Regions from separate parts of the Robertmurraya beringensis genome, predicted to be linked through region 2. Evidence: predicted binding sites of a transcription regulator. Region 2 holds the regulator's gene; each other region holds the start of a gene.
The links. Region 2 encodes LexA, which represses DNA repair genes until DNA is damaged. Its sites were predicted from a motif close to CGAACATATGTTCG; they were not measured.
Positions count from the first base shown of each region.

Region 1: ACFFHF_RS07465 (YhjD family protein) is a predicted target of LexA. The motif match lies at 2,375-2,388, and genes of this name have one in related genera.
Region 3: ACFFHF_RS21535 (Y-family DNA polymerase) is a predicted target of LexA. The motif match lies at 3,071-3,084, and genes of this name have one in related genera.

Region 1 covers NZ_JBHLUU010000022.1:83,147-93,129, forward strand. The annotation lists gene ACFFHF_RS07450 (M48 family metallopeptidase) at 1-918, shown strand, start outside; gene ACFFHF_RS07455 (IDEAL domain-containing protein) at 958-1,194, opposite strand; gene ACFFHF_RS07460 (competence protein ComK) at 1,387-1,950, shown strand; gene ACFFHF_RS07465 (YhjD family protein) at 1,973-2,347, opposite strand; gene ACFFHF_RS07470 (prolyl oligopeptidase family serine peptidase) at 2,551-4,548, shown strand; gene ACFFHF_RS07475 (TVP38/TMEM64 family protein) at 4,700-5,338, shown strand; gene fabG (3-oxoacyl-ACP reductase FabG) at 5,494-6,234, shown strand; gene ACFFHF_RS07485 (hypothetical protein) at 6,404-6,715, opposite strand; gene ACFFHF_RS07490 (DeoR/GlpR family DNA-binding transcription regulator) at 6,763-7,014, shown strand; gene ACFFHF_RS07495 (Cof-type HAD-IIB family hydrolase) at 7,007-7,873, shown strand; gene addB (helicase-exonuclease AddAB subunit AddB) at 8,069-9,983, shown strand, end outside.
Region 2 covers NZ_JBHLUU010000016.1:118,597-128,579, reverse strand. The annotation lists gene mreBH (rod-share determining protein MreBH) at 1-287, opposite strand, end outside; gene miaA (tRNA (adenosine(37)-N6)-dimethylallyltransferase MiaA) at 547-1,545, shown strand; gene hfq (RNA chaperone Hfq) at 1,542-1,778, shown strand; gene spoVK (stage V sporulation protein K) at 1,982-2,923, shown strand; gene hflX (GTPase HflX) at 3,027-4,283, shown strand; gene ACFFHF_RS04935 (methionine gamma-lyase family protein) at 4,297-5,568, shown strand; gene ACFFHF_RS04930 (MerR family transcriptional regulator) at 5,704-6,111, shown strand; gene glnA (type I glutamate--ammonia ligase) at 6,147-7,481, shown strand; gene lexA (transcriptional repressor LexA) at 7,657-8,283, opposite strand; gene yneA (cell division suppressor protein YneA) at 8,438-8,752, shown strand; gene ACFFHF_RS04910 (YneB family resolvase-like protein) at 8,761-9,441, shown strand; gene ACFFHF_RS04905 (DUF896 domain-containing protein) at 9,556-9,789, shown strand; gene tkt (transketolase) at 9,949-9,983, shown strand, end outside.
Region 3 covers NZ_JBHLUU010000124.1:88,568-98,550, reverse strand. The annotation lists gene ACFFHF_RS21555 (DMT family transporter) at 1-416, opposite strand, end outside; gene ACFFHF_RS21550 (aminotransferase class I/II-fold pyridoxal phosphate-dependent enzyme) at 532-1,929, shown strand; gene ACFFHF_RS21545 (SDR family NAD(P)-dependent oxidoreductase) at 1,988-2,791, shown strand; gene ACFFHF_RS21540 (YqzH family protein) at 2,815-2,991, opposite strand; gene ACFFHF_RS21535 (Y-family DNA polymerase) at 3,153-4,412, shown strand; gene ACFFHF_RS21530 (YolD-like family protein) at 4,425-4,757, shown strand; gene ACFFHF_RS21525 (CDGSH iron-sulfur domain-containing protein) at 4,793-5,002, opposite strand; gene ACFFHF_RS21520 (iron-sulfur cluster biosynthesis family protein) at 5,149-5,478, shown strand; gene ACFFHF_RS21515 (hypothetical protein) at 5,588-6,118, shown strand; gene ACFFHF_RS21510 (alpha/beta hydrolase) at 6,661-7,584, opposite strand; gene ACFFHF_RS21505 (hydroxymethylglutaryl-CoA lyase) at 7,670-8,572, opposite strand; gene ACFFHF_RS21500 (CoA transferase subunit A) at 8,718-9,407, shown strand; gene ACFFHF_RS21495 (3-oxoacid CoA-transferase subunit B) at 9,423-9,983, shown strand, end outside.

The DNA of each region.
Region 1 (9,983 bases), on a different contig from region 2:
ACTCCATTAAGCTATGTTAGCTATTCACTCTCAAAGAAATACAATATTTCAACCCAATCCTTTTCGTCTTGGATGAAGGACGAGTTAATCGATTTTTGGATAAATTACGGTACTTTGTTTCTCATAGTATCCGTTTTATATTGGTTAATGAGAAAGAGCGGTAAGAAGTGGTGGTTTTATGGGTGGTTAATTTCCATACCATTCACTTTATTTATGATGTTTTTACAACCAGTAGTGATTGATCCATTGTACAATGATTTCTATCCTCTTAAAAATAAGGAGCTGGAGACTAAGATCCTTGATATAGCGAATTCGGCTGGAATTCCTGCGGAGCATGTATTTGAAGTAAATATGGCAGAAAAGACGAATGCGCTCAATGCGTATGTAACAGGAATTGGATCTAATTCTAGAATTGTTCTATGGGATACGACTCTTAATCGATTAACCGAAGACCAAATTCTATTTATTATGGCTCATGAGATGGCACATTATGTGGAAAAGCATTTGTATATTGGAATTGCTGGGTATTTGGTGTTCTCTTTGCTCGGACTATATATCATTTCGAGGTTAATGAGAGCGATTGTGAGCAGATGGGGTGAGGCATTAAAAATTTCTGCAGTTAACGATATTGCGTCGCTTCCACTGTTTCTATTGCTGTTATCGATGCTGATGTATGTATCAAGTCCATTTTCAAATACAGTGTCACGATATCAAGAGATGCGTGCGGATCGCTATGCAATTGAAATGACTCAGAATTCAGAGGCAGCGATTGGAACATTCCAGGAGCTTACAAAAGCGGGGCTTAGTCAGGTAAATCCGCCTCTACTTGTAAAAATCTTCCGATATGGTCATCCAACCATGCTTGAGCGGATTACAAGAATAGAAGAATATGAACTTGAGCAAAGAAATCAGCAATAAGAAGAAAATGGGGCCCTTTAAAGGAGCCCCATTTTCTTCTTAAGTCCCAAATCTCTTGGTCAACAGCTTGTATTCATTTGATAGCTTAAAAAATTCTGATCTGTTTCTTTCGTCAATGGCTTGATCAATTCGTTTTGTTAGTTTTTCTTTTTCCGCTTTTAACAATGATTCTGACAGCAGCATCTCAACGTACAAATCTAACACAAATGATTCCTTCGCTTTCTTGCGATTCATGGCACTGGATTTCATTAGCTCTGTATAAGATTTTTCTTTCATTGAAATCACCTCTGATGTCTTTTTCATATTATATTTAACTTTATAGAAATTATCAACAGAATTTTTAAAAAATTTAGAAAGTTCAAGTTTCAATTGTGAACTAATTCCGAATTTTTTACAAAATTTGATATTGTTTTAATTCAAGCTGATATGATAGGAGGTGAATCAGAATTGTCATAAGGAGATGAAAGAATGAGAATGCAGCATCAAAGAAATCTGGTAGAGGAGTACGAAATTAACCCATTTACGATGGTGATTATGCCTACCACGTATGGGTGCAAAACATATTCAAAGGTATATGAAACAGATGATACCTGTCTTTCCCCTTTTAAGCCTATTGAAATCATAAGAAAAAGCTGTCAGTTTTTTGGATCAAGTTATGAAGGTAGAAAGGACGGAGTTAGACAGCTCACTGGAATTACCCATAAGGTCCCCATTCCTGTTTCCCCTACAAATTACATCTACTTTTTCCCAACCACTTCCCCCGATAATTCGGAATGTATTTGGCTTGCTCATGAGCATATCGTCGATTATAAAAAGGGTGATAAAAGTGAGACGACGGTCATGTTCACGAACAAGGAAGTTATGAATATTCCAATTTCCTATAACTCTTTTCACAACCAAATCTCAAGAACCTTGCTAGTACAATCGAAGTTAGGAAAACGTCTAGAGGATACAAGAACCATGTATGTGAATTTTGGTAAAAAGATGAGGGCGTCAGAAAACCAACTGGATTATGGAAATTACGGGCATTAAATCAATATGAACAGGAGCAGCTTTATGCTTCTGTTTTGTTATTTTCTCGCTTAAATAAATAATACTCAAGCAGTTCTTGGACTTTGTTTCGAATTCTTGGATTAAAATAATTATGATGCTCTTCGTATCCTTTATAAAGAAAGGTAAACATCGTAAACGCTTCGTCGTGATTGGATTGGTATACTTTCATTTTATTTTTACTCATATAGCGCTTAATCTCACTAAGCTCCTTTTGGACGATCTTCATGGTTTCTTCAATCAAATGAAGATAGGGCTCCTTTAACTTAATGGTACTTTTGTTAATACTTTGAATGTCACGATTTAGAACGGTAAGGACCATTGGTAAGTAAATGGCTTGCTCAATCATATTTCTTTCTTCTGGTGGAATTCTAGTCATATTTATCGAACCTTTCAGACTAAAATAAGAACGTTTGTTCTATTTTATTTTATACGATTCAAGAGGGAAAGGCAAGATGCTAACTTAAACGATTTATTTCAAGTGTTGTTGTGCGTTAGTTTATGAAAAGAAAAAAGAAAAAATAAGTTTTTTAGAAGGAATAATATTTCAGCTATCGAAATAAATAAGTAAATATGAAGGAGATGATATGGGTGAGTAAAAGAACGTTAGTGGCAGAAGACTTGTATCAATTAAAATCAGTAGCAGACCCTCAGCTAGCTAGCAATGGACAAGACCTAGTGTATATTCAAACTGCAATTGATGAAAAGAAAAATGATTATGTCTCAAATATTTACTACATGAATGTAGAGGAAGAATCGGATCCTGTTCAATGGACTTTTGGTACGGAGCGGAATTTTTCTCCAAGATGGTCACCATGTGGAGAAAAGGTAGCTTTCGTTTCAACGAGAAGCGGGAAGGGACAGATATACATACTGCATAAAAAGGGTGGGGAAGCGAGACAGCTTACTAGCATAGCTCATGGAGTTAGTAATCCAGTTTGGTCACCTGATGGAAAACAAATCGCTTTTACTACCGGGTTAAAACCAGGGGAAGAACTGAGTGAGAAAGAAGAGAAAAGTGAAGAAAATCCAAAACTGTTAAAGCCATTAGTAGTAGAGAAGATGAAGTATAAATCGGATGCAGCCGGTTTTCTAGATGAAAAAGTAAAACAGGTGGCCATCGTGAACGTCGAAAGTGGAGAAGTACAGCTAATCACATCGGGAAATGCCGATATCCATTTACAAAGCTGGTCTCCAGATGGAAATACACTTGCAGTATCAGCGGATCTAAGCGAAGATGCAGATTTTTCGTTCATAAATGATTTCTTTTTATTAGATATAAAAACAAAAGAGCTAAGAAAAGTGACAGAAGGTACAGGTTATTTTGGCAGTGCTAGCTTTTCTCCGGATGGAAAATATATCGGACTGTTTGGTCACGAAAGAGAATTTAAGAATGCAACTTTGACCAAGCTTTGGATTTATGATGTTGAGGGAGAAACATTATCTTGCTTAACGGAAGGCACAGACTTGCTTGTTGGAGACTTAGCAATCGGAGATTTTCATCAAGGGGTAGTAACTCCGGGCGTGCTTTGGGGAGAAAACAGTACGAGTTTTTATTTCTTGGCAACTGATCATGGAAATACCGTTCTATACTACGGTTCGGTAGAAGGTGAGCTGTATCCGGCATTGCTTGATAAGCAGCATGTGTATGGTGCAACTACGGGTGGACAAGTGAATCAAGCAGTCGTTGCAATCAGTAAACCAACCGAGCCAGGAGAGCTTTATCTATTGGATGTACCAACGGGAGATCTTAAACAACTAACAAATGTAAATAAAGAATTTCTTGAGGAGGTCGTCCTCGCTGAAGTGGAAGAAATTGAATTTACATCCACAGATGACTGGCAGTTACACGGTTGGATCATGAAGCCGGCATCATTTAAAGAGGGTGAAAAATATCCGTGTATTTTAGAAATTCACGGTGGACCTCATGCTATGTATGCCAATACATATTTTCATGAGTTTCAAATGCTAGCTGCAGCCGGATATGCCGTTTTATTTATTAATCCAAGAGGCAGTCACGGATACGGGCAGTCATTTGTTGATGCGGTTCGTGGAGATTATGGTGGAAGAGACTATGCAGATTTAATGGATGCGGTTGATTTTGCATTGAAAAAGTTTGACTTTATAGATGAAAACAAACTAGGGGTTACGGGCGGAAGCTATGGCGGCTTTATGACAAACTGGATTGTTGGACACACGAACCGGTTTAAGGCGGCAGTTACTCAGCGCTCCATTTCAAACTGGATTAGTTTTTATGGAGTAAGTGATATTGGGTACTACTTTAATGAATGGCAAATAAAAGCAGAGCTTGAGGATTTAGAAACCTTGTGGAAGCATTCCCCACTCGCCTATGTAAAAAGGATAGAAACACCACTCCTTATTCTGCATAGTGAAAAGGATTATCGTTGTCCTATCGAGCAGGCTGAGCAGTTATACATTGCGTTAAAGCATCGTAAAAAGGAAACGAAATTCGTGCGTTTCCCTGAATCCAATCATGAGTTATCAAGAAGCGGGAAGCCTAATTTAAGAATCGAGAGACTAAACCATATTCTTGGATGGTTTAAAGAATATATTCAATAATCTAGTAAATACCCATGGGAAACGAGTCCTGTGGGTATTTTTGTCATAAAATAGGCGAATTCGTTCTCTTTTTTAATTAGGAGGTGTACAATATGAGAAAAAGGACCATGTTAGAATAATATGCAGCTTATTTACGTGAGGAGATTAAGTAATGGATGTAGAATTAATCAAAGCTTGGTTTACTCTTGAAAATATTATGGAGTTAATAGAAAAATACCGTTCCTTTGGGCCATTACCGGGAATATTACTTCCATTACTAGAAGCGTTCCTTCCGTTTTTACCACTTTTCCTTTTTGTGATGGCAAATGCGAGTGCCTTTGGATTATGGTTTGGATTTTTATTTTCTTGGATAGGTGCATCAGGTGGGGCACTAATCGTTTTTCTCTTGGTCAGGAAGTTTGGTCAAAAGAGAATATTGAACTTTTTAAAAAAGCACCCTCAAGTTCAAAAACTCATGGTTTGGGTGGAGAACCATGGATTTGGCCCACTGTTTTTACTTTTATGCTTTCCTTTTACACCATCAGCTGTTGTGAACATTGTAGCTGGCCTATCAAAAATAAGTATTGCTCAATATATGCTAGCTGTTTTGACAGGGAAAATGGTCATGATTTTTACGATTAGCTTTGTTGGCTACGATATACATTCATTGATTACTCAACCCATACGTACAGCGATCGTTGGTTTTGTTATTGTCTTACTTTGGTTTATAGGAAAAAGGATTGAGGCCCGTCTCAACCGTGTTGAAACGAATGTAAGTGAGCCGGAAAAGATCAGATTAAAGGACCGATAATCAACAGAAGGAGGGATGAAGATGAAAAGGTTTGCCCCTGTTATACAAACAAAACTAATTCCCCCTGCAGTAAAGGGTTAATTCGGCGGGCAAAGTTCATGAATAAAATGAAAGCGATGCCAAAATATAGAGTTTTTAAACTGAGGAGGAAAAGTATGAGATTACAGGGGAAAGTAGCAATCATTACGGGGGCGGCAAACGGAATTGGTTTTGCCGCAGCGAGCTTGTTTGCGAAAGAAGGAGCAAAGGTGGCTTTAGCAGATTACGATGCCACCTTAGGAGAAACAAAGACAGAGGAATTAAAGGCACAGGGGTATCAAGTGGCTTTTTTTCAAGTAAATGTAGCTGATCGTGATAGTGTAAATGCAATGGTGGAGGAAGTAGTGGGTCGTTTTGGTGGGATTGATATTCTAGTGAATAACGCTGGTATTACTCGTGATGCGATGCTATCGAAGTTAGCGGTAGAAGATTTTCAGCAAGTGCTTGATGTTAATTTAACTGGGGTATTTCATTGTACACAAGCCGTGCTTCCTATTTTAGTTTCTAACGGAAAAGGGAGAATCATTAATACCTCGTCCGTCTCTGGGGTATATGGGAATGTGGGTCAAACCAATTATTCTGCCACCAAAGCGGGCGTGGTTGGTATGACAAAAACATGGGCCAAGGAGCTTGGGCGTAAAGGAATCAATGTAAACGCAGTGGCACCAGGCTTTATCGCAACGGGAATGACGGCCAAAGTACCGGAAAAAGTACTACAGCAAATGAAGATGATGGTCCCACTTGGTCGACTGGGAAATCCGGAAGACATTGCGAATGCCTACCTATTTTTAGTATCGGATGAATCCAACTATGTGAATGGAACTGTGCTACATGTTGATGGAGGAATTATGATGTGACTAATGGACTAGTCCTTATTGGGCTAGTTTTTTTGCGTTTTTTCCTGTGTAACTTTCGTGTAAAAGCCAATGGATGGGAAGAAAGGGAGGTCCTAATTGCCCGCTAGGACGGAATAATCCCCTTGACGGTCAAATAGAACTGCCAGCCAACCTCCTACACATTCCCCGCCTACTTCCTACTCAACAAATAACCCGTAATGATCTGATTAACATAACTAGGCTGTCTCGTTGGCAACTGGTGTGATTCTCCCTTAATAACAAAGATCTCGACATCAGCCAGCTCCTTTTTATACGTTTTAATGTAGGTATTAAAAGAATCTGATCTGCTTCCGTACATCAACAGAGCGGGTGCGGTAATCTTTGCTAAATCATCTTTGCAGTTAAAATGCATAACATCATAATAGTATTTTGCCCAGACATGATGGTTAGCTTTGTACATATGCTCTTTTAACTCACGGCGAAATTGTCGATCCTTTGGCACAGTATTCTGTTGATAAAGCTTTTATTGGGGCAGTAGGTATATCCGAAATGGGTTTAACAAGTGCTCATGAAGAGGATGGAATGTTAAAGAAAAAAATGATGCAACAAGCTAGACAAGTGATTGTATTAGCAGATCACACAAAATTTGGAGTCAATGGCTTCTTTCATTATGGAAGTTTTGCAGATATAGATGTACTGATCACAGATCGTGAGCCTAGTAGTGACTTTATGCAACTCTTACAAGAGAAAGGTGTAGAGATAGTCATAGCTGGCGAGGGGGAGGAAGAGGAAAATGACTAATTTAATTGCAGTTGACTTAGATGGTACCTTGTTGAGCGACGAAAATACCATCAGTGCTGAAAACATGGAGGCGTTGACTTTTGCCCATAATCAAGGAGTCATGGTCGTCATTGCAACAGGACGTTCTTATCACGATGTTAAAAACATACTTAATGAAAGTAACTTTCCTATGACACCATGGATCATTTCAGCGAATGGATCAACCATTCATCATCCGAACGGTGAGAAGGTGCACTCGGTTCCCATTGATAAAGAGGCAGCAGAACCGATACTGAAATGGCTAGAGGATGAAGGATTCTATTATGAAGTGTTTGCTGACCATTCATTACTTACACCAAAGCATGGGAGAGAATTACTAGAAAGGGAAGCAGAAAAGCTGAGAACGGAAGATCCTTCTGTCAAAGAAGAGGATATACAGCGGGCATTAGCGACCCAGTACAGTCAAACAGGCTTTGAATTTGTCCCCTCTTATCAAGACATCATTAGAAGTGATGCAGACATTTATAATATTCTTGCCTTTTCTTTCCATGATGAAAAATTAAATAGAGGGAAAGAGAACTTCCTTGGATTAAAAGGGATGAATATTGTTTCGTCGGGTAAACATAATTTTGAATTTATACATGAAAACTCCTCTAAAGGTAAGGCTTTAGAAAAATTAGGAGAAATCTTACAAATACCACTTCTAAAAATGGCAGCAGTGGGAGATAATTACAATGATGTATCTATGTTAACGATGGTAGGAAGAAGTGCTGCCATGGGAAATGCTGATGAGGCAGTAAAAGAAAAAGCACATGAGGTAACTCTAGAAAATCATGAACATGGAGTTGCTCATTTTATCTATCGTCTATTAAAAAAATAGGTATCCATGGTTGGCGTAACTTGATCGCAAGGCGTGACAACCAAGATATAAATGGTCAACCAAATCGGTTGGCCTATTTTATTTCTAAATTGGAAAGAAAAAGCGGTTCACGGTAAGAAGGTTATTTCCCTATTTCCGGGAGTAGCTATGGTAAGATAATAGGATAGAGAAGGAACGTACGAGGGAGGTTTTCTTATGGCAGTTCACTTAGTTATCGGAAGATCTGGAACTGGAAAAACGCAATTTTGTTTAGATGAGATAAGAGAAGAAATGCTGCAACGGCCAGTGGGAGATCCAATTGTTTACTTAGTACCTGACCAGATGACATTTTCTTCTGAATATAAATTGATAACAACACCTGGGCTTGGAGGAATGATTCGAACTCAGGTTTTTAGTTTTTCAAGACTAGCGTGGCGAGTGTTGCAGGAAACGGGTGGGAATACTAGGTACCATTTAAATAGTGTTGGTATTAATATGTTGATTCGCAAGATTGTTGAGGAGAGAAAAGCAGACTTAAAGCTCTTTAATCTTTCTGCTGACAAAAATGGGTTCATCCAGCAGCTAGAACAAATGTTGGTTGAATTTAAAAGATATTTAGTAAGACCAGAAGAGTTGCTTATTCAGCAGCAAGCTGAGCAAATGAACAAAGTCCTTCGTGATAAATTACATGATCTGGAGTTGATTTATAAACATTTTGAAGATGCCCTTTTTGGTTCGTATGTGGACTCGGAGGATTATTTCAAATTACTAGCTGAAAAAATACCGTTATCGCACTACTTAAAAGATGCGGAAATATATATTGACGGATTTTACAGTTATACACCTCAAGAGTATTTCATCATAAGTCAGCTCATGAAGCATTGTAAAAAAGTAACGATCACTCTTACGTTAGATGAACCGTACAATGAAAAATATCCAGATGAATTGCATTTATTCCGTATGAATGCGGAGACTTGTCAAAGTCTTTATGAGATTGCTAGAGTAGAAAAATTAGAAATAAAAGAAACCATTTTATCTGAGCAAAAAAGATGGCAGCATCCATCCCTGAAGCATTTGGAAACATTTTTTGATACGCGCCCTACAAATGTATTTAAGGGGGAAACGGCTGTTACGATTGGACAAGCGGTTAATCGTCGAGCGGAAATCGAAGGAATTGCACGTGAAATTCTATCACTTGTTCGAACGAAGAATTATAGATACAAAGACATTGCCATCATGATGAGAAATGGTCATGAATACAAGAATTTAATAGAAACGGTCTTCGATGATTACGAGATTCCGTTTTTTGTGGATCAAAAACGTACGATGCTTCATCATCCTGTTATCGAACTTATTCGCTCCACGCTTGAAGTAATCAACGGATATTGGCGTTATGAACCTGTGTTTCGAGCGATCAAAACAGAGCTGCTTTTTCCGCTTCATGTAGATTCAAATAAAATGCGAGAGCAAATGGATCAGCTTGAAAATTTTGTCCTCGCGTTTGGAATTCAAGGAGATAAGTGGACAAGACGTGATCGTTGGGTCTATCGCCGAATGAGAGGACTTGAATTAGAATCTGTTGCCCAAACGAATAAGGAAAAAGACTTTGAACAAAAGTTAAACGAGCTTAGACTAATGATCTCAGCACCGATCCTTCGCTTATCAAGAAGATTGAAAAAAGCTGAGAATGGAAGCAAATTAGCGGAGGCACTTTTTCTTTATCTAGAGGAATTAGAAATCCCTGCAAAGCTTGAAAGATGGAAAATAGCTGAAGAGGAAAAGGGAGAATTAACAAAAGCAAGAGAGCATGATCAGGCATGGAACGGTGTGATTGAGCTTTTGGATCAGTTTGTTGAAATGTTAGGGGATGAAAAAGTTTCTCCAAAGCAGTTTTCAAATGTTTTGGATGCAGGATTAGAAGCACTGCAGTTCTCTTTAGTACCACCGGCAATGGATCAAGTGCTAGGGGCTGATCTTGAAAAATCTCGTTTAACCGATGTGAAAGTTGCTTTTATAATCGGAATAACAGAAGGTGTCCTACCTGCTAAATTTTCAGAGGAGGGTATATTTGGCGATGAGGACAGGGAGCAGTTATTACTAAATGGTTTAAAGATTTCCGCGAGTAGTAAAA
Region 2 (9,983 bases):
ATCGTTAACCCCATTCTGGTTGATGCTTTTGTAATAATGTACTTTAATAATTCCGAAGTGATATCATAATCGGCAATCACTCCGTTTTTTAGAGGACGAATCGCTGTAATTTTACCAGGAGTTTTTCCAATCATTGCTTTTGCTTCTAGTCCCACCGCAACGACTTTATTCGTTGTAGTATCTAGAGCGACAACAGAAGGCTCATTAAAGACAATTCCTTTATTTTTACTATATACAAGTACGTTTGCTGTACCTAAATCAATTCCAATCTCTAACGTTCCAAACATATCTATCCCACCAATTCATTTTAAGTCTCTTTACACTCTTCATATAAAGTAGCACGAATTTGGGGGTTCTCTGTCGATTGTTATCGAATCGTTATATAATTGTAATGAAAAAAGAAAGAAATGGAAGTGTATGACAAAGGTATAACGGGTTGAAATCTGGTTATAATGCATAGAGGCTAACCTGCTTCTAGTTTTATGTTAATGGAGTTACATGTTATACTACAAAGCATCTAAAGAAATTTGTAAAGGCAGTGTCAACATGAAACAGGAGAAGGAAAAAGTCGTCGTCCTCATTGGACCAACAGCCGTTGGGAAAACGAAGACGAGCATTGAATTAGCTAAGCGGTTTAATGGTGAAATAATTAGTGGCGACTCAATGCAAATATATAAAGAAATGAATATAGGAACAGCCAAGATTAAGCAAGAAGAAATGGAAGGAATTACTCATCATCTCATTGATATTAAGGATCCAGAAGAGACGTTTTCAGTAGCGGAGTTTCAAGAGCTTGTACGACTGAAAATTACGGAAATCACCAATCGAGGAAAGCTACCAATGATTGTTGGTGGAACGGGGTTGTACATTCAATCAGCCATCTATGACTACCAATTTTCTGATGCTCCCAATAATGAGGAACTGAGACAAAAGCTGGAAGAGCAAGTGAAGACAGATGGGGTGGAAGTTCTTCATAAGAAGTTGTCTGAAGTAGATCCAATAAGTGCTAGGCGTATACATCCAAATAACGTACGTCGTGTCATCCGTGCATTAGAGGTTTATTTAACAACAGGGCAAACATTAACAGAAATACAATCGGAGCAAGTGATTGAACCGTTGTATGATATTTCCATCATTGGGTTAACCATGGAACGTGAGCGTCTGTACGATCGTATTAATGCAAGAGTTGATGAAATGATAACTGAAGGTTTAGAAGAAGAAGTGAGAAAATTGTATGACAAAGGGCTTATGCATACACAGGCTTTACAAGCCATTGGTTATAAGGAATGGTTTCATTATTTTTCAAAAGAACAATCGCTTGAATCAACGATCGAACAATTAAAGCAGAACTCTCGACGATATGCAAAACGTCAGCTCACATGGTTCAGAAATAAAATGGATGTTACTTGGTTTGATATGACACATGTGACAAATGAGCAACAGATTCGAAAAAAAATTAAGGAAATTTCTACGTATATTGAAGGAAAGCTAAAAATAAAATCGAATACATATGAAATAGAGATAAAAGAGGAGGATTTATTATGAAGCAAGCCATTAATATCCAGGATCAATTTTTAAATCAACTTCGCAAAGACAGTACAAATTGTACGGTGTTTTTGTTGAATGGCTTCCAATTAAGAGGAACAATTAAAGGCTTTGATAACTTTACGATTCTATTTGAATGTGAAGGGAAGCAACAGCTTGTATATAAGCATGCCATTTCCACATTCTCTCCATTGCGTAATGTGCAAATTGATTTAGATGGTCAAAATCAATAATGGAACTTCATTCAAGACCCGCTTTCTTCACGGAAGCGGGTCTTTGATTTCTAAAATAAATATTTTTGAATACATATAGAGTAATCGCTTAAATAATGGGAAAAGCATGACTACTTTGAGACCATGAATATAGCTGATTATAGGCATTTGTCACAAATCATGCACCAAGCGCGTATACTGTTTTATTATGTGAGGTGAAAGCTTTGGACCAACCAATTCGAATGAAAAACAATGGACAAATCAGCATTGTCTTAAATTCACAGAAACGAAAACCCACTGTTACCGAACCATATGTGGCTCCAAAGGCCATTCCCCCTGAGCATGCAGCATTAAAGGAGATTGAGGAAGAACTTGGTGCGCTTGTTGGAATGGAAGAAATGAAGCGAATGATAAAGGAAATTTACGCATGGATATATGTGAACAAAAAAAGAGAAGCTGCTGGATTAAAAGCAGGAAAACAAGCGCTCCATATGATGTTTAAAGGCAATCCTGGAACAGGGAAAACGACGGTTGCTAGGTTGATTGGGAAGTTATTTCTACGAATGAATGTCCTAACGAAAGGTCATTTAATTGAAGCGGAACGGGCTGATCTAGTCGGTGAATACATCGGACATACTGCCCAAAAAACAAGAGATCTCGTAAAGAAGGCTCTCGGAGGGATTCTTTTTGTTGATGAAGCCTACTCTCTTGGTAGGGGTGGGGAGAAAGACTTTGGTAAAGAAGCCATTGATACACTCGTCAAACATATGGAGGATAAGCAACATGAATTCATTTTAATTTTGGCAGGGTATTCGAGAGAAATGGATGAGTTTCTCACACTCAATCCTGGATTGCATTCTCGATTTCCGCTTGTTATCGATTTTCCGGATTACAGCATTGAGCAACTTATGGAAATTGGGCAAAGAATGCTGAAGGAAAAGGAATACACCTTGAGCCATGAAGCAGAAAGAAAGCTTCGAGAACATCTCATTTGGGTGAAATCTGCGTTTAGTCCAGCTGGTTTCTCGAATGGACGATACGTAAGAAATGTACTTGAAAAATCGATTCGTGCCCAGGCAATGAGGTTGTTAATGATAAACAACTTCGATCGGCATGATTTAATGACCATACGAAGCAATGATCTTATATTTGAAGAAGATGAGTAAAAAGGGGGCAGGCTACAAGTAGCCTGCTTTATTTGTTATTAGCAAATTAGTATTAAAAACAATTATTTGGTATGATATGAAAAAAGGATAATGAGGTGATTTCTTGGATCAAAAGCATGAATATGAAAAGGTGATTCTCGTTGGTTGTCAAACGATTGAGGATGACGAAAGATTTCACTATTCGATGGAGGAACTCGCTTCTTTAACGGAGACCGCGAAAGGTACAGTACAAGCAACATTATCTCAAAAGAGAGACAGAATCCATCCATCTACATACATAGGTAAAGGGAAAGTTGAAGAGTTAAGAGCGTTAGAGGAGGAAACAGAAGCAAATATTATCATATTTAATGATGAGCTTTCGCCGAGTCAGGTACGAAATCTATCAAAAGACATCTCTGCGAGAATTATTGATCGAACGCAGTTGATTTTGGATATTTTTGCCCAACGTGCACGTTCGAAAGAAGGGAAGCTTCAAGTCGAATTGGCCCAGCTTCAATATCTACTTCCCAGATTGGGTGGGCAAGGAACACAGCTTTCTCGACTGGGTGCTGGAATAGGGACGAGAGGTCCGGGGGAAACCCAGCTTGAGACCGACCGAAGACATATTCGAAGACGAATTGACGATATTAAAGCCCAGCTCGCAGTAATCGTGCAGCATCGTGATCGATATCGTGAGCGTCGGAAAAAGAATAAAGCCTTTCAAGTGGCGCTTGTTGGATATACGAATGCGGGGAAATCGACAATTTTCAATCGCTTAACGGAAGCAGATTCGTTCGAGGAAAATCAGCTGTTTGCCACACTTGACCCTATGACGAGAAAAATGATTCTTCCAAGCGGTTTTAGTACATTACTAACAGACACGGTTGGATTTATTCAAGACCTTCCAACAACTTTGGTTGCTGCCTTTCGTTCTACCTTGGAGGAAGTACGAGAAGCAGATCTTCTTTTACACGTCGTGGATATGTCGAGTGCGGACTCATATCAGCATGAACAAACCGTACATAAGTTACTCGAGGATTTAGATATTCAGCAAATCCCACAATTGACCGTTTATAATAAGAGAGATATGAAAAATCCTGACTTTGTTCCAACTGCCAAAACGGAAACTTTGCAGATTTCTGCATTTAGTGAAGAAGATCGCTTTTTATTAAAGCAAAAAATGGAACAGGTGATTATTTCAGAAATGAAATTTTACCAAGTTGAGGTTCCTTCCACAGAAGGAAAGCTGTTAGCTCAATTAAAAAATGATACGATACTAAGGGAGCTAGCATTCGAAGAAGAAAAGGATATGTATCTATGCAAAGGATATGTACTCAATGATCACCAAATATTAGGACAAATAAATCAATACAGCATTTAGTTAGGAGAACATCATGTATCAGCATTTCACATTTGGGGAAGCATTAAAGCCGATTGTTCGGCAGGTCGAAGAGCAAATTTTTATGAAGCATCAACAAATTGACCTGACGGTGGAAGCGAATCAGTTTCGCGTTTTAGAAAGCTATCAACGTCATCAAGTAAGTGATTCACACTTTATCCCTTCAACAGGGTATGGCTATGATGATATTGGTAGAGATACTTTAGAGAAAATTTATGCCGATGTGTTTGGTGGAGAAGCAGGGCTTGTTCGTCCGCAAATCATCTCCGGGACGCATGCCATTTCCATCGCTTTATTTGGTGTGTTAAGACCAGGAGATGAGCTCTTGTACATAACGGGAAAACCGTATGATACATTGGAGGAAATAGTAGGGATTCGTGGGAATGGTGTAGGTTCATTAAAGGAATTTGGGATATCCTATCAAAGTGTGGACTTAAAAGAGGATGGACAGGTCAATTACGAATATGTAAAAACCATGATCAAACCAAATACAAAAATGATCGGTATTCAGCGTTCTAAAGGGTATGCAAATCGACCTTCTTTTACCATTGATCAAATTAGAGAAATGATTGAATTTGTTAAAAATATAAAAGAAGATGTTGTCGTATTTGTTGATAATTGTTATGGTGAATTTGTGGAGTTAATGGAGCCTTGTCATGTAGGAGCTGACTTAATGGCAGGCTCCTTAATTAAGAACCCTGGTGGGGGACTTGCCAAAACCGGTGGGTATATCGTTGGAAAAGAAAAATATGTAGAAGCATGCGCCTATAGGATGACCTCACCAGGTATCGGAGCAGAAGCGGGTGCCTCTCTTTATAGCCTTCAAGAAATGTACCAAGGTTTCTTTTTAGCTCCGCATGTGGTTGGACAAGCATTAAAGGGTGCGGTTTTTACATCAGCTATTCTTGATAGATTAGGAATGAACACAAATCCGTCCTGGGACGCAGAACGGACAGATTTAATTCAATCGGTTCAGTTTGATGACAAAGAGAAAATGATTGCCTTTTGTCAAGCTATTCAATTTGCTTCTCCTATTAATTCACATGTAACGGCATACCCGGCTTATATGCCTGGTTATGAAGATGATGTGATTATGGCTGCGGGAACATTTATTCAAGGAGCGAGCATTGAACTGAGCGCCGATGGACCGATTCGACCACCGTACGTTGCTTATGTACAAGGGGGACTAACTTATTCTCATGTGAAATTGGCCATACTGATTGCGTTGAACCGATTAGCAGAAAAACAACTAATTAGTCTCAACTAAGTAGATTATGTAGGGTATTTTAATATTTCTCTTTTTCTACAAAAATTCCATGTTATATAAACTAACATTATGTTGACAGAAAAACTGACATTTCATATAATGAAAATATGAAAGAGAGAAATGGAGGGACTACAAATGAGCGGAAGTGATATCCGTCGTTCCATGCCATTATTTCCAATTGGAATTGTGATGCAGCTTACAGAACTATCTGCAAGACAAATTCGATATTATGAAGAGCACCAATTGATCTCTCCGGCTAGAACAGAGGGAAACAGAAGAATGTTTTCTTTGAATGACATTGATCAACTTTTAGAAATAAAAGATCTGATCGAGCAAGGTGTGAATCTTGCAGGAATTAAGCAAATTTTTTCTGTGAAAGAGCAACAGGTGCTTTCAGAAGAAATGGTGAAGGAAGCAGAGAAAGCAAGACGTGATCTGTCCGATGATGAGTTACGAAAAATGTTGCGCTCAGAGCTTATGCATGCTGGCCGCTTTAATCGTTCGTCATTGCGCCAAGGTGATATGTCACGCTTTTTCCACTAATAAAAAGAGATTTACTATTCAAGGGAGGAAACAAAATGGCTAAGTTTACAAGAGATGATATTACAAGAATGGCAGAAGAACAAAATGTAAAGTTTATTCGTTTGCAATTCACTGACATCTTAGGAACTATCAAAAACGTGGAGATTCCTATCAGTCAGCTTGAAAAAGCTTTAGACAACAAAATGATGTTTGACGGTTCTTCTATCGAAGGTTTTGTTCGTATTGAAGAGTCAGACATGTACTTATATCCAGACTTAGACACATGGGTGGTTTTCCCTTGGACAGCTGAAAAAGGTAAAGTGGCACGTTTAATCTGTGACATCTACAATCCAGATGGAACTCCATTTGCAGGTGACCCACGTAACAACTTAAGAAGAATTATTAAAGAAATGCAAGACTTAGGATTTTCTGATTTCAATCTTGGACCTGAGCCAGAATTTTTCTTATTCAAGCTTGACCAAGCTGGAGAACCTACACTTGAATTAAACGACAACGGTGGATATTTCGACCTTGCTCCAACGGACCTTGGTGAAAACTGCCGTCGTGATATCGTGTTAGAGCTTGAAGAAATGGGCTTTGAAATTGAAGCATCACACCATGAGGTTGCTCCAGGACAACACGAAATCGACTTCAAATATGCTGATGCATTAAGCGCTTGTGACCAAATCCAAACGTTCAAGCTTGTTGTTAAAACAATTGCACGTAAGCACGGTCTACATGCAACATTCATGCCGAAGCCATTATTCGGAGTAAACGGTTCTGGAATGCACTGTAACGTTTCATTATTCAAAGAAGGCAAGAACGCATTCTTTGATCCAACTGGAAACCTAGAACTAAGCGACACTGCTCGTCAGTTCATCGCTGGTATCATTAAGCACGCTCCTAACTTTACAGCTGTAACGAACCCAACTGTAAACTCTTATAAGCGTTTAGTACCTGGTTACGAAGCACCTTGCTACGTTGCATGGTCTGCTAGAAACCGTTCACCGCTAATCCGTATCCCTGCATCTCGTGGAATTTCCACTCGTGTAGAAGTACGTAGCGTTGACCCTGCTGCTAACCCTTACTTAGCAATGGCTGTATTACTTGCTGCTGGTCTTGACGGAGTGAAGAACTCTTTAACACCGCCAGCTCCAGTTGACCGTAACATCTACGTTATGAACAAAGAAGAGCGTCAAGCTGTTGGTATCGAAGATCTACCAGCTACACTTGCTGCTGCTTTAGATAACTTAAAATCAGACGAAACAATGATTACCGCTCTTGGAGAGCATATCTTCGAACACTTCGTGGAAGCAAAAGAGATCGAGTGGGATATGTTCCGTACACAAGTACATCCATGGGAGCGTGAGCAATACATGTCAATGTATTAATCCTTATAAAGAAACCCTCAACACTTTCTGGTGTTGAGGGTTCTTTGTATGATTGAATGTAAATGGTGAGGTGGCGTTTATGAATAATAATCTCAATGTTCAGTCGAAGAAAGAGCTTTGATCCATTGTATGTAAAAAAAGAAAGCAAGCATTTATTGATGCTTGCTTTCCTTTATTAATGAATATGACGATATACTCCGATAACTTTTCCTAGGATAGACACATTTCGTAGGATAATTGGTGTTAGAGAAGAGTTCTCCGGCTGTAAACGAACATAATCTTTTTCTTTGAAGAATCTCTTAACTGTCGCCTCATCTTCCTCGGTCATGGCAACAACGATGTCTCCGTTATTCGCTGTTTGCTGCTGCTTCACGATCACGTAATCTCCATCAAGGATTCCAGCTTCAATCATACTGTCTCCCATAACCTCAAGCATAAATACTTGTTCATCCGCGGGGGCAAGGCGTTCCGGGAGAGGAAAATACTCTTCAACATTTTCAATAGCAGTTATAGGTATACCAGCTGTTACTTTTCCGACTACAGGAACGTTAACGATATTATATTTTGGTATATTGCTTACCACCTCATCAAGATCCAGAATCTCAATAGCTCTTGGCTTTGTTGGATCTCTTCGAATATACCCTTTGCTTTCAAGTCTAGCTAAATGGCCGTGTACGGTTGAGCTTGAAGCTAAACCAACCGCTTCCCCAATTTCACGAACGGAAGGCGGATAGCCCTTTTGCTTAACTTCTTCTTTTATATATTCTAGTATATCGACCTGACGTTTTGATAGTTTTGTCATACTTACCGCCCCTCATTGGTTAATCTTGACTATATTATAGCATGTTCTACCAGTGCATACAAACATAAGTTCGAATAATTGTTGACACAAAACAAATGTTCGGTCTATAATAATAACATAAATACGAACATACATTCTAATAGAGGTGTTTTACATGAAAACTTTATGGAACAAATATTCATATGCTATTATTCTAGTTATCTTATCTATCCTAGCGTCGATTATTTTAGTAATTTCTAGTGGTGAATCAGTTGAGGAAAAATATATGTCTGTAACGATTAATGAAGGAGAAACTCTTTGGGACCTTTGTCAAAACTACGCTGATAAGCATGCTTTGTCTGAAACAGAGTTTGTATCCTGGGTAGAAGAAATTAATGATATTAATGGGAACGTATTGTTAGTAGGTGATGAAATCTATATACCTGTAGAATTAAACGATTCCGCTGTTAGAGAGCTTGCTTCGAATTAGGAGGAAATATGAAGGCAATTATCTATTGTAGAGTAAGTACTGAAAAAGAATCACAGTACTCTTCTCTAAAAAGACAGGAAGAAGAGTTATTGAAGCTGTCAAAACAACACGACATGGAAGTTGTTGAAGTGATAAAGGAACAGGCAAGTGGTTATGACTTTGACAGAGAGGGTATTTTGCTCCTACTTTCACGATTAAAGAATGAGAAAGTAGATGCAGTCCTTATTCAAGATGAAACGAGACTTGGTAGAGGAAATGCCAAAATCGCTTTGCTTCATTGTATACTAAAGGATAACATCAAACTTTTCAGTGTCTCACATAACGGTGAGTTACAATTATCTGAATCGGATTCTATGGTATTGCAAATTGTAAGTATGGTAGAGGAATATCAGCGAAAGCTTCATAATAGTAAAATTAAAAGAGGAATGAACCGAGCTGTTCAAAACGGTTACAGACCAGAGAAAAATCTGAAAAATAACGGTGTTCATGCAGGGAGAGAGCGTATTGAAGTACCGATAACAGAGATTGTACGGTTACGAGACAATGATTTAACATTTTCGGAAATCGCTGCAACTTTAAGAGGTTTCGGCTATGAAATCTCAAAAGCTACAGTAAATCGAAGATATCTTGAATACATAGAAGAGGAAAAACATCTAAAAAATATCTCACCAAATGCTAACAAGTCATAAAAATTGTTGGCATTTTTTGTTATTCGTACCTCTTTACGCTTCTTCCTTGTCAAAGACTATATCTTTTAGTAACATGATTTCTATTGGTAAAACTAAAAGTGAAGGAGCAAAGAGATGCTACCGAAGGAAAGAATCGCTAGAATTAATGAACTAGCAAAAAAAGCAAAAGCTGAAGGGTTAACAGAAGCGGAAGCAAAGGAGCAGTCAAAGCTTCGTAGTGAATATTTACAAATATTTCGATCATCTATGCTAGGAACGCTCGAAGGTGTAAAAATTATTGATCCTTTGGGCGAGGATGTAACACCTGAAAAGCTTAAGAAACTAAAAAATAGCAAAAAACTACATTAATTTCTAAATTTATTCACCAGGAAATGATAGAATACACAGAAAATTATAAAATATGTGTTTTTTTCAAAATTTATTTAGCCAATCTGTTGTATAAATAGTAGAGCAGATATAATATTAAAAAGTGGGATTATTAGATAAAGAATAGGAAGGGTTGAAAAAATGTTTGAACAAAATGATGTACTAGCAATAAACGC
Region 3 (9,983 bases), on a different contig from region 2:
GAAATGCTCGGTAAAATTAACACGATTACGCCAGCCAAACCAATTATACATCCTATCGTGGATGTAAAAGATGTTTTCTGCTTTAGTAATATTGTGGATATGATTAAAATCATCATCGGTCCAGTTGCCGATAGAACCGCTGCTACCCCTGAAGAAACGTATTGTTCTGCCCAATATAATGTGGCGAAAGTTCCGAATGTTAACCCCACCCCTGTGAAAAAGAGTTCTTTTCTAAAAAGAATTTTTAAAGAAACCTTTTCCTTCCACCTCATAAATAGAAATAATAGAATCCCGGCACTGAAAAATCGAACACCAGCACCGAAAAACGGTGGTATTCCTGCATCGACCCCTATTTTAATCGCTAAAAAGGTGGTTCCAAAGATAAAGCACATGAGTAAATAAAATAAAATAATCATTTTCCATTCCTCCTTGCGACTAATCATACCGCTAGCAGAATAGAACAGTTATGGATGAACAGAACAGATGAAGGTAAATTATGTTACAATCAACAATCATAAGGGGGTGTCTTTAATGAATAAACAGCGAAAATACCTTTTTGAGGAAGTATATGAGTATTTATGGCAAAGAATAGAGCGTTCGGACTGGAAGACTGGTGACAAGCTTCCGTCGATTCGTGAATTGTCAATGGAAATGAACGTTCACCGGTTGACCGTTTACAAAGCCTATCAAATGCTGAAGCAACAAGGAAAGGTATTTGTAAAAGATAAATCTGGTTATTATGTTCAAGGAAGTTCTACATCCCCTATAGATGGTCACTCTTTGCTTCGAGCTAATGAGAAAACATATACTCTATCTGAGATACACCAACAAAGCGTTCAATATCAGTTTTCCCAAGCATTAATTGATCCTAATTTATTGCCTAATCATTTCCTATCAGATTATGTTAAAAAGGTTTTTGATTTGTATCCTAAGGTGCTTTCCACATATTCTACCGTACAAGGGGATATGGAGCTGCGTGATACCTTGGCGACCTATTTTATTACACGTTATAAAACGCATCTTTCCCATGATGATATCCTCATCACTTCAGGCTCTCAGCAAGCACTCCATCTGATCTCTCAATTATTTATCAAACCAAGAGATACGGTGCTGCTTGAGCGCCCAAGCTATAGCGCTGCAATTGATATTTTTAAAAGCCAGGATGCCCATTTGATAGCGATCGATATTCAGCCTTATGGTTATGATTTAGAGAAAGTAGAAATGCTTATGAAACAATATAAACCCAGATTGTTTTATGTGAATCCAACTTTTCATAATCCAACTGGGTATACGGTTCCAACGGCACAACGAAAGAAGTTAGTGGAACTAGCTGAACGATACAATTGTGTAATTGTTGAGGATGATGCGTATCACGATATTTATTTCGAAAAAGCACCACCACCGCCTCTTTATACATTTGATACAGCTGGTGTCGTCATCTATGTAAGAAGCTTTTGCAAATATGTTTCACCTGGACTACGTGTGGCAGCTTGTGTTGTTCCACCTGCCATGAAGGATGGATTGCTTACGGTTAAAGGGCTTGCCGATAATGGCTCACCATTACTTAATCAAAAAATCTTTCTTCACTATTTTTCCTCACCTCGGCTGCAGCAGCACCTAGAAAAACTTAGAATCGCTCTGCAAATTCGTAAGGAAATTATGGAGGAAGAATTACAGAAGACGAATTGGAGCTGGATAAGTCCCGATGGAGGCTTAAATTTATGGGTTCAGCTTCCTGACCCCCTTCCAACAGATCAGTTGCTGCAAAAAGCGATTGAGAATTCGGTTTCCTTTGTCCCTGGATTGATTTGTGACCCTTTACAACAAGGATTTTCCTCTTCGCTTCGTTTAAGTTATTCTTACGCCAATGAAGAACAGCTAAGGGTAGGAGTAAGAAGGCTAATCGAGGTAGTTAATACGTATGCATGATTTTTTAGCTTTTTTCAAAGGGTTTGTGGTAAGTTATATTTAATGCTACATAGATAAGATGGTGATTGTATTGGATAAATTAAAAGGGAAACATATTGTTATTACAGGAGCTTCGTCAGGGATTGGAGAAAAGGTAGCACTTATGGCGGCTGAGCGTGGAGCACGGCCTATTCTTGTAGCTCGCTCCATTGACAAGCTACAAATAATCAGTGAAGAAATTAGCCGAAAAACGGGTGGGAGTCCCTTGTTTTTTCAATTGGATGTAGGTGATATTGATCAGGTTCAACAGGTGTTTTCACAGATTAAACAAGAGGTTGGCCATATCGATATTCTCGTAAACAATGCTGGGTTTGGCGTGTTTGATTCCTTCCATGAGGCCGATTTTGCTGATATTGAAAAAATGTTTCAAGTGAACGTCCTCGGTTTAATGGCTTGTACGAAAGAGGTTCTTCCTGTAATGATAGCTCAACATTCAGGTCATATCATTAATATTGCCTCACAGGCGGGAAAGCTCGCCACTCCCAAGTCCAGTGGATACTCGGCTACGAAGCATGCAGTATTAGGATTTTCAAATAGCTTACGATTAGAGCTTGCGAAATCAAATATACGCGTATCAGCGGTGAATCCTGGTCCGATAGAAACCAATTTCTTTTCCATTGCCGATAAATCAGGAAACTACGTAAAAAACGTGAATCGATTCATGCTGAAATCGGATTACGTTGCTGAAAGAATTATTCAATTAATGCTCAACCCTAAGCGTGAGCTTAACCTTCCAGGCTGGATGAATATGGGTAGTACCATCTATAATCTTATCCCAGGTCTCGCTGAACGCTTTGTTGGCGGCTTCTTCGATAAAAAATAAAAATCACCTTGTGGGTGATTTTTTTAATTGGTTAGGTATTCGTATACGACATCATTAATGAGTTCATACAAAGCAACTTCAGCTTCTTCGGCCTCTTCAACAACCCGTTCGTACAATTTCTCATAGTCCTCTTCACTTGCCTCATGCTCGTACTGCTGAAAGCATTGCCTAATCATTTTATAAATAAGTTTCTTCTCCATTCCCGTACACCTCTTCTTTAGCCATTATAACTTATCAAAATGGACAAAAAGAAATTGAGAATAAAATTTCCATTGAAACAGAACGTATATTCGCTTAATATAAGAATATACTAAAAAGAGAACGAATGTTCCTATTTGATGTTTGGGAGAGAGAGAACACGATGATTAATTACAGTGAGTTGCCCCATCAAACGATTTTATGTGTGGACATGAAGAGTTTTTATGCTAGCTGTTCAGCCGTTATTGAAGGACTGGATCCACTTGAGTGTTATTTGGCGGTGATTGGTGATAAAGAGCGGGAGGGAAGCATTGTGCTGGCAGCCTCCCCGAAGATGAAGAAAGAGTTTGGCATTAAAACAGGATCAAGGAAGTTTGAAATTCCAAAGGATCCGAAGATTAAAGTAGTTGAACCGAAAATGGCTACTTATTTACGTATTTCCACCGAAATTACGAAGGTGTTTCATCGTTATGTTCCAAAAGAAGCTATTCATACGTATAGCGTTGATGAGAGCTTTCTAAAAATTGATGGAGCCCTTCATTTATGGGGAGATGCCTGGACGGTTGCACAGAAGATTCGTGATGATATTGAGCGAGAATTTCAGCTGCCCTGTGCAATTGGAATTGGTCCGAACATGCTATTATCGAAGCTTTGTCTTGATTTGGAAGCGAAAAAGAAGGGGATTGCTGAATGGACGTACGAGGATGTAAGAACAAAGCTTTGGAATGTTTCCCCTTTACGTGAGATGTGGGGAATCGGAAGAAGGGTAGAGAAAACATTAAATGGAATGGGAATCTTTACGGTCGGTCAGCTTGCTCGTTTCGATTTGCAAAAGCTTGAGAAAAAGTTTGGGATTATGGGAAATCAACTGTACCACCACGCATGGGGAGTGGATTTATCCGAAATTGGAGCACCTATTATGGAAGGGCAAATTAGCTTTGGAAAGAGTCAAATTTTGCTTCGTGATTATAAAGAAGAAATAGAAATTAAACGTGTAATTCTAGAAATGTGTGAAGAGGTTGCGAGAAGAGCAAGAACCCATAAGAAAGCAGGTCGAACAATCAGTTTCGGCATTGGTTATAGTCAGGACGAGTTCGGTGGCGGCTTTTACCGTTCGCGGTCGATTGAAGTACCAACGAACGTCACGATGGAGCTGTATGATGTTTGTCTACGTCTATTTGCTGAGCATTATGAAGGAAAAACGGTGCGGAAAATCTCCATCGCCCTTAGCAATATTTGTGATGATACAGACTATCAGTTAAATATTTTTGAACCGAATGGCTGGAAGGAACGAGAGCTCGGGTATGTTGTGGACCGCATCCGCAATCGGTATGGACATGGTGCTCTATTACGTGCGGTATCGTATACAGCAGCGGGAACAGCGAAGCATCGTGCCAAGCTAGTTGGCGGTCATAAGAGGTAAGGAGGAACAAGGATGATTCGAGATAGAGGAAGAATCAAGTGGACATCAATGATGCTTCCTGAGCATGTAAAGCTATTGCGTGATTGGGCGGAAGCGGATTCTTACGAGAAAGAAAAGGAGATGGATGAACAAAAGCTGGAGGAGATGAACCATTTGTTATTAACGGCAATGGAGGAGCATCAAGTGGTGATGGTCACTCATTATCGTTACCGGAAGCATGAATTAATTATCGGACAAATCCATTATTGGGATGAGTTTCAGCAAAGGCTTCATATTGTGGATCATTTTGGGGAGGTTCACCGAGTCCCCCTTTCGAGCATTGTAGATGTACAAATGAAAGAGTAAGAGCAGTCTCCAAAAAGGAAACCGCTGATTGAAGATTATTCAGGAGTTTTTACTGCGCGATCACGAGCCTGAAACTTTCCTTTATGCGATCCATCGCAAAAGGGGCGTTTAGATGAGAGACCACAACGGCATAAAGAGAACGTGGGTTTCGTTTCAAATACATTTCCGTCCATATCAATTAATTCAACCTCACCAGTGACACGTAAAGAACCGTTGTCCATTACTTTAATCTGAACCTTCGACAAACTGATCACTCCTACCAAAAAAATGTAATAATATCGTAAAGGATTCATTGCCGAAAAGCAAATCATAGGGCAATACAAAAACGCTATGTTACAATGATTATATGAAGTGGCGTAGGAAACATGATGAAAAGCTGGAGGAACAGACAATGAATATTACGATAACAGAAATAGCAGCACAAAAGATTACCGAGAAGATAAGTGGAAAGCAAGGCTTTTTGAAGCTAAAGTACGATATAGAAGGCTGTGGGTGTGTAGTAAGTGGTGTACCAACTCTATGGTTAGTGAATGAGCTGGATGAGGATGATGATACAGCCATTGAAACGAATGGGCAAACGGTTTATATCGAAAAATCAAAGGCGGTATTTCTTGATGAAGAACTAAAAATTGATTTCTCTAAAGGCTCAAATACATTCCAATTAAAAAGTGTAGGACAATACCTAAACCCAAGAATGGCCTTTGTTGATAAAACAAAATAGAACCATACAACGAGCAGATCTACTACAAAAAGTAGATCTGTTTTTCTTTTTAAAGAAAAATTAGCATTTTTTGGATGATTCTTACATTGACTGATAGTGGGGGGATGATATGCGGGATTGGCGAGGATTACTGCTAATTGGTATTGCTATTCTACTCACATCATGTCGGGCAGCAACTATAGAAGTGGCAGTGCCTTTTGAAGTAAAAGAAACCATTGTAGAAGAAAAGCTTACGGATGGTGCGATCATCATGTATACAACAACACAAGAGAATGGGGGAGAAGAATTTGACGCGTTAAGCATCGCGTACTTGGAGGGGGATGAAGAGAAGGGCTGGACGAATGAAGGCAGTAATCATTGGGAATATAAAGGGAATGCCCCACTAACCGTCTATTACAGAGACATATATGATTACAGCAGTCAGGGGGAAATTCTAAGTAGATTTCAGCTTACATATGGACAGGTTGAAAGTGCGGACATTGTATCTATTGAAGGATCAGAAACTGGCAATCAATACGTCAATTTAAAAATAATTGACATAGAAGGAAAGAGGTATTTTTTTGAAATGAAGAAGTACCCTTACATTCGAGCACTAAATAAGGAGAAGAACGTGATTGCAGAAGAGAAGCCGAGACGTTAGAAATTATAGGGTTCCGTTTTCAGGTGCTTTCTAATTAAAGGACACAATAATAGACGTATGAATTGGCATACGTCTATCCTTATTTATCAAGGTTTCCAGACGATAAATAGCTGCTGATTAACGCAACTCGGATCAAATGGGCCCGCGCTTTTCGGTTGGCGGATCAAGTTAAGCATCCGAGCTGAAAAATAGACGGAGGAATTCCGTTTAATTAGCAAATACGATAAAAAATAGCTTATTTAGACGGAGAAATTCCACCTATTGACTCAAAAAACGTGAAAAAGGGGAGATTTTTCTTGCTTAAACGGAAAATCTCCCCTTATTTACCCCGAAACGGGCTTCATTCTACATTTAACCGGAAAAACTCCGCTTATTTCTTACTTTTGCAGGTTACTCGAATAAGGACAAGACGTCTTATTTCAAAGGGAGCGAGTATTCCTTTTTTATACCAATGACGATGCCAATACGACTGTCATCTCGGCACGTATTTTAAGAAAAGCACCGGAAAACGGAACCCTATAGAAAGGTTCTTGGCTTTTTATTTATCGCTTAAAAATGGGGGAGAAAACAAAATCATGGAGAAACTCGTCAATGACTTGTTCGTAATCTTCCTTATTTTCGTTTAACGATTGAGCATGAACACCATTTTCAGCAAGATATAATTTTTTAGGTCCTTTCTTCTTTTCATACAACGCTTGCGTCATCGTTGGAAGAATAAAATCATCCTCTTTGCTGTGAATGAAAAGAATCGGTTTTTTAATCGAGTCAATAACGGTAATAGGAGCGATGCTTTGTAAGGAGTAGCGATCGCGAATTCGCAGGAACAAATCTGCGACAGGGAGAAACACCTTTCCAGGGAGTTTAAATTCTCGCTTTAAACGATAAGCAAGCTGCGCCTTAAAGTCAGAAAAGGGACAATCAGCGATGTAAAAATCTGCCCCATCCTCAAGCATTCCTGCATACAATAGCATAGTTGCTGCACCCATTGACTCTCCGTGAATACCAAGAAGGAGATGTGGACCTTGGTCCGCCTTTAACCAATCAACAATCGCTTTTAAATCAAATTTTTCATAGTGACCGTAGCTGGTGGTTTTTCCTCCAGATTCTCCGTGGCGACGATGGTCATAAATAACCGCGTTAAAACCTCTTTCGATAAACAAATTCATGTATTTAATGGAATTGAATTTGTTTTCGGTAACGCCATGACAAATAATCACGTACTTCTTTGTATGATGTGGCTCCAGCACAATGGCTTTTAATGGGTATCCAAATGGTGAGGTAATTAGTACTTCGCGTTTAGGGATTCGATCAAAATCATCAGGGTTGTAACGACCTGCTGTTTGTTCACGATCAACAACAAAAAGAGGATCCTTTGTTCTCATATACATAAGCCGATTGGTAAAGTACAAACCGAAAGTGATAAAAAAAAGAAAAAAGCCCAAAAGGAAACGGAGTGCTTTTCTCAGGCAAACATCCCTCCGATACAAAGTGTTTTACTTAATTTTACCATTCAACAGGAATTTAAAACAAAAAAAAGCTTAGAAAGCATCTCTAAGCTTTGGAATAAAGAGTATAAAAAGAGCTTGAAATGGGTTTTGGAAGATGTGGAGCGATAACATCTATTGCCTGAACAAGGAGGGGTAATTGTATACCCGTTTGAATGCCCATTCTTTCAAGCATAAAAACAACATCCTCAGTGGCTACATTTCCAGACGCCCCTGGAGCAAACGGACAACCACCAATTCCCCCAGCAGATGTATCAAAGCGGGAAACCCCTGCTTGTAGGGCAGCAAATATATTGGCAAGTGCCATCCCTCGGGTGTCGTGAAAATGGGCTGTAATAAGTGTAGTAGAAAAGAGAGTAGTAAGCTTTGAAAACAAAGAATACGATTCGTGCGGTGCAGCCATTCCGATGGTGTCTGCAACACTTAATTCATCCACCCCTGCATGAACGAATTGCTTGCATAATTGAATGGTTTCTTTTTCTTCGACTCGGCCTTCAAACGGGCAGTAAAAAGCGGTAGAAATGCATGCTCGTACAAAAACACCTTGCTCTTTTAGCTCTTTTATAAGTGGGAGAAGCTCTTCTGTCGCCTGAGCCGTTGTTCGATTAATATTCTTTTGGTTAAACGTGTTGCTTACTCCGACGAACAGAGCAATTTCTTGACAATTGGACAAGCGAGCTCGCTGAATACCCGAACGATTAGGAGTTAGGACAATAGTGCGGGTGTTAAGATCTAGGGAGTGCCAGACAATATCCTCGGCATCTTGCATTTGTGGAACCCACTTTGGTGAGACAAAGGAGGTGATCTCCATTTCTTTAATACCCGATTTCTTTAATTGGTCAATAAATTGAAGTTTTGCCTCCGTTGAGATAAAAACGCTTACATTTTGAAGCCCATCACGAGGTCCGACTTCAATAATTGTCACTTTGTTAGGTAAATCAATCGTCATGTTTTTTTCACCCCTTCATACGTTAATTGTAGAGTGATTGATTTTGAATATGCAAGAATAATAGAAATTTTCTTGGAATAAAAGAGTTTTTCTTTTTAGAAACAGAGAAGTGGTAGCGTTTACATAAAGAGAAGGGGTGAATGATGTGAAACCAATTTATACGTCTTATTTGGAGGCGGTAAAGGATATTCATGATGGTGCAACTCTTATGGTGGGTGGCTTTGGGCTTTGTGGCATTCCCGAAAATTTAATTTTAGCGCTCGTTGAAAAGAAAGTAACTGACTTGACGGTCATTTCTAATAATTGTGGAGTGGATGAATGGGGTCTAGGGCTATTACTAAAAAATAAGCAGATTAAAAAAATGATTGGGTCCTATGTGGGTGAAAATAAAGAGTTTGAGAGGCAAGTTTTGTCAGGAGAGCTTGAAGTGGAATTGACCCCACAAGGAACTCTCGCTGAGAAGATTCGAGCGGGTGGAGCTGGTATTCCGGCCTTTTATACACCGGCTGGAGTAGGTACTCCCATTGCAAATGGAAAAGAGACAAGAGCGTTTAATGGAAAAGAATATTTACTAGAGGAGGCGCTACAAGCTGATTTTAGCCTCATTCGAGCTTGGAAGGGAGATCAAATGGGAAATCTCATTTATCATAAGACGGCTCGAAACTTTAACCCCATGATGGCAGCTGCAGGGAAAGTAACCATTGCAGAGGTAGAATATTTATATGAAAAAGGAGAACTTAACCCGAATGAAATCCATACACCGAGCATTTATGTTCAGCGACTCATTGTTGGAAAACAGGAAAAAAGGATTGAAAGACTAACCGTTCAGGGCTAGAAAGGGAGTGGGGAAATGACAAATATTCGTGAAAGAATTGCAAAGAGAGCAGAAAAAGAAATTGAAAGCGGCTTTTACGTTAATTTAGGGATAGGAATGCCAACTCTTGTTGCGAATTTTATATCAAAGGATAAAGAGGTTGTTTTACAATCTGAAAATGGTCTGCTCGGGATAGGACCTTTTCCAAAGAAAGAGGAAGTGGACGCAGATTTAATTAATGCGGGGAAAGAGACCGTTACGGCTATACCAGGAGCTGCTTATTTTGATAGTGCAGAGTCATTTGCGATGATTCGAGGTGGGCATGTGGATATCGCCATCCTAGGAGGGATGGAAGTGTCCGAAAATGGAGATTTAGCGAACTGGATGATTCCAGGGAAAATGATTAAAGGCATGGGTGGAGCGATGGACCTGGTTCATGGGGCGAGAAAAATCATCGTCATTATGGAGCATACGAACAAAAGTGGTGATGCAAAAATCCTTAAAAATTGTAGTTTGCCTTTAACGGGTCAAGGTGTAGTGGACAGAATTATTACTGACAGAGCTGTCATTGATGTAACTTCTAATGGGTTAAAGTTG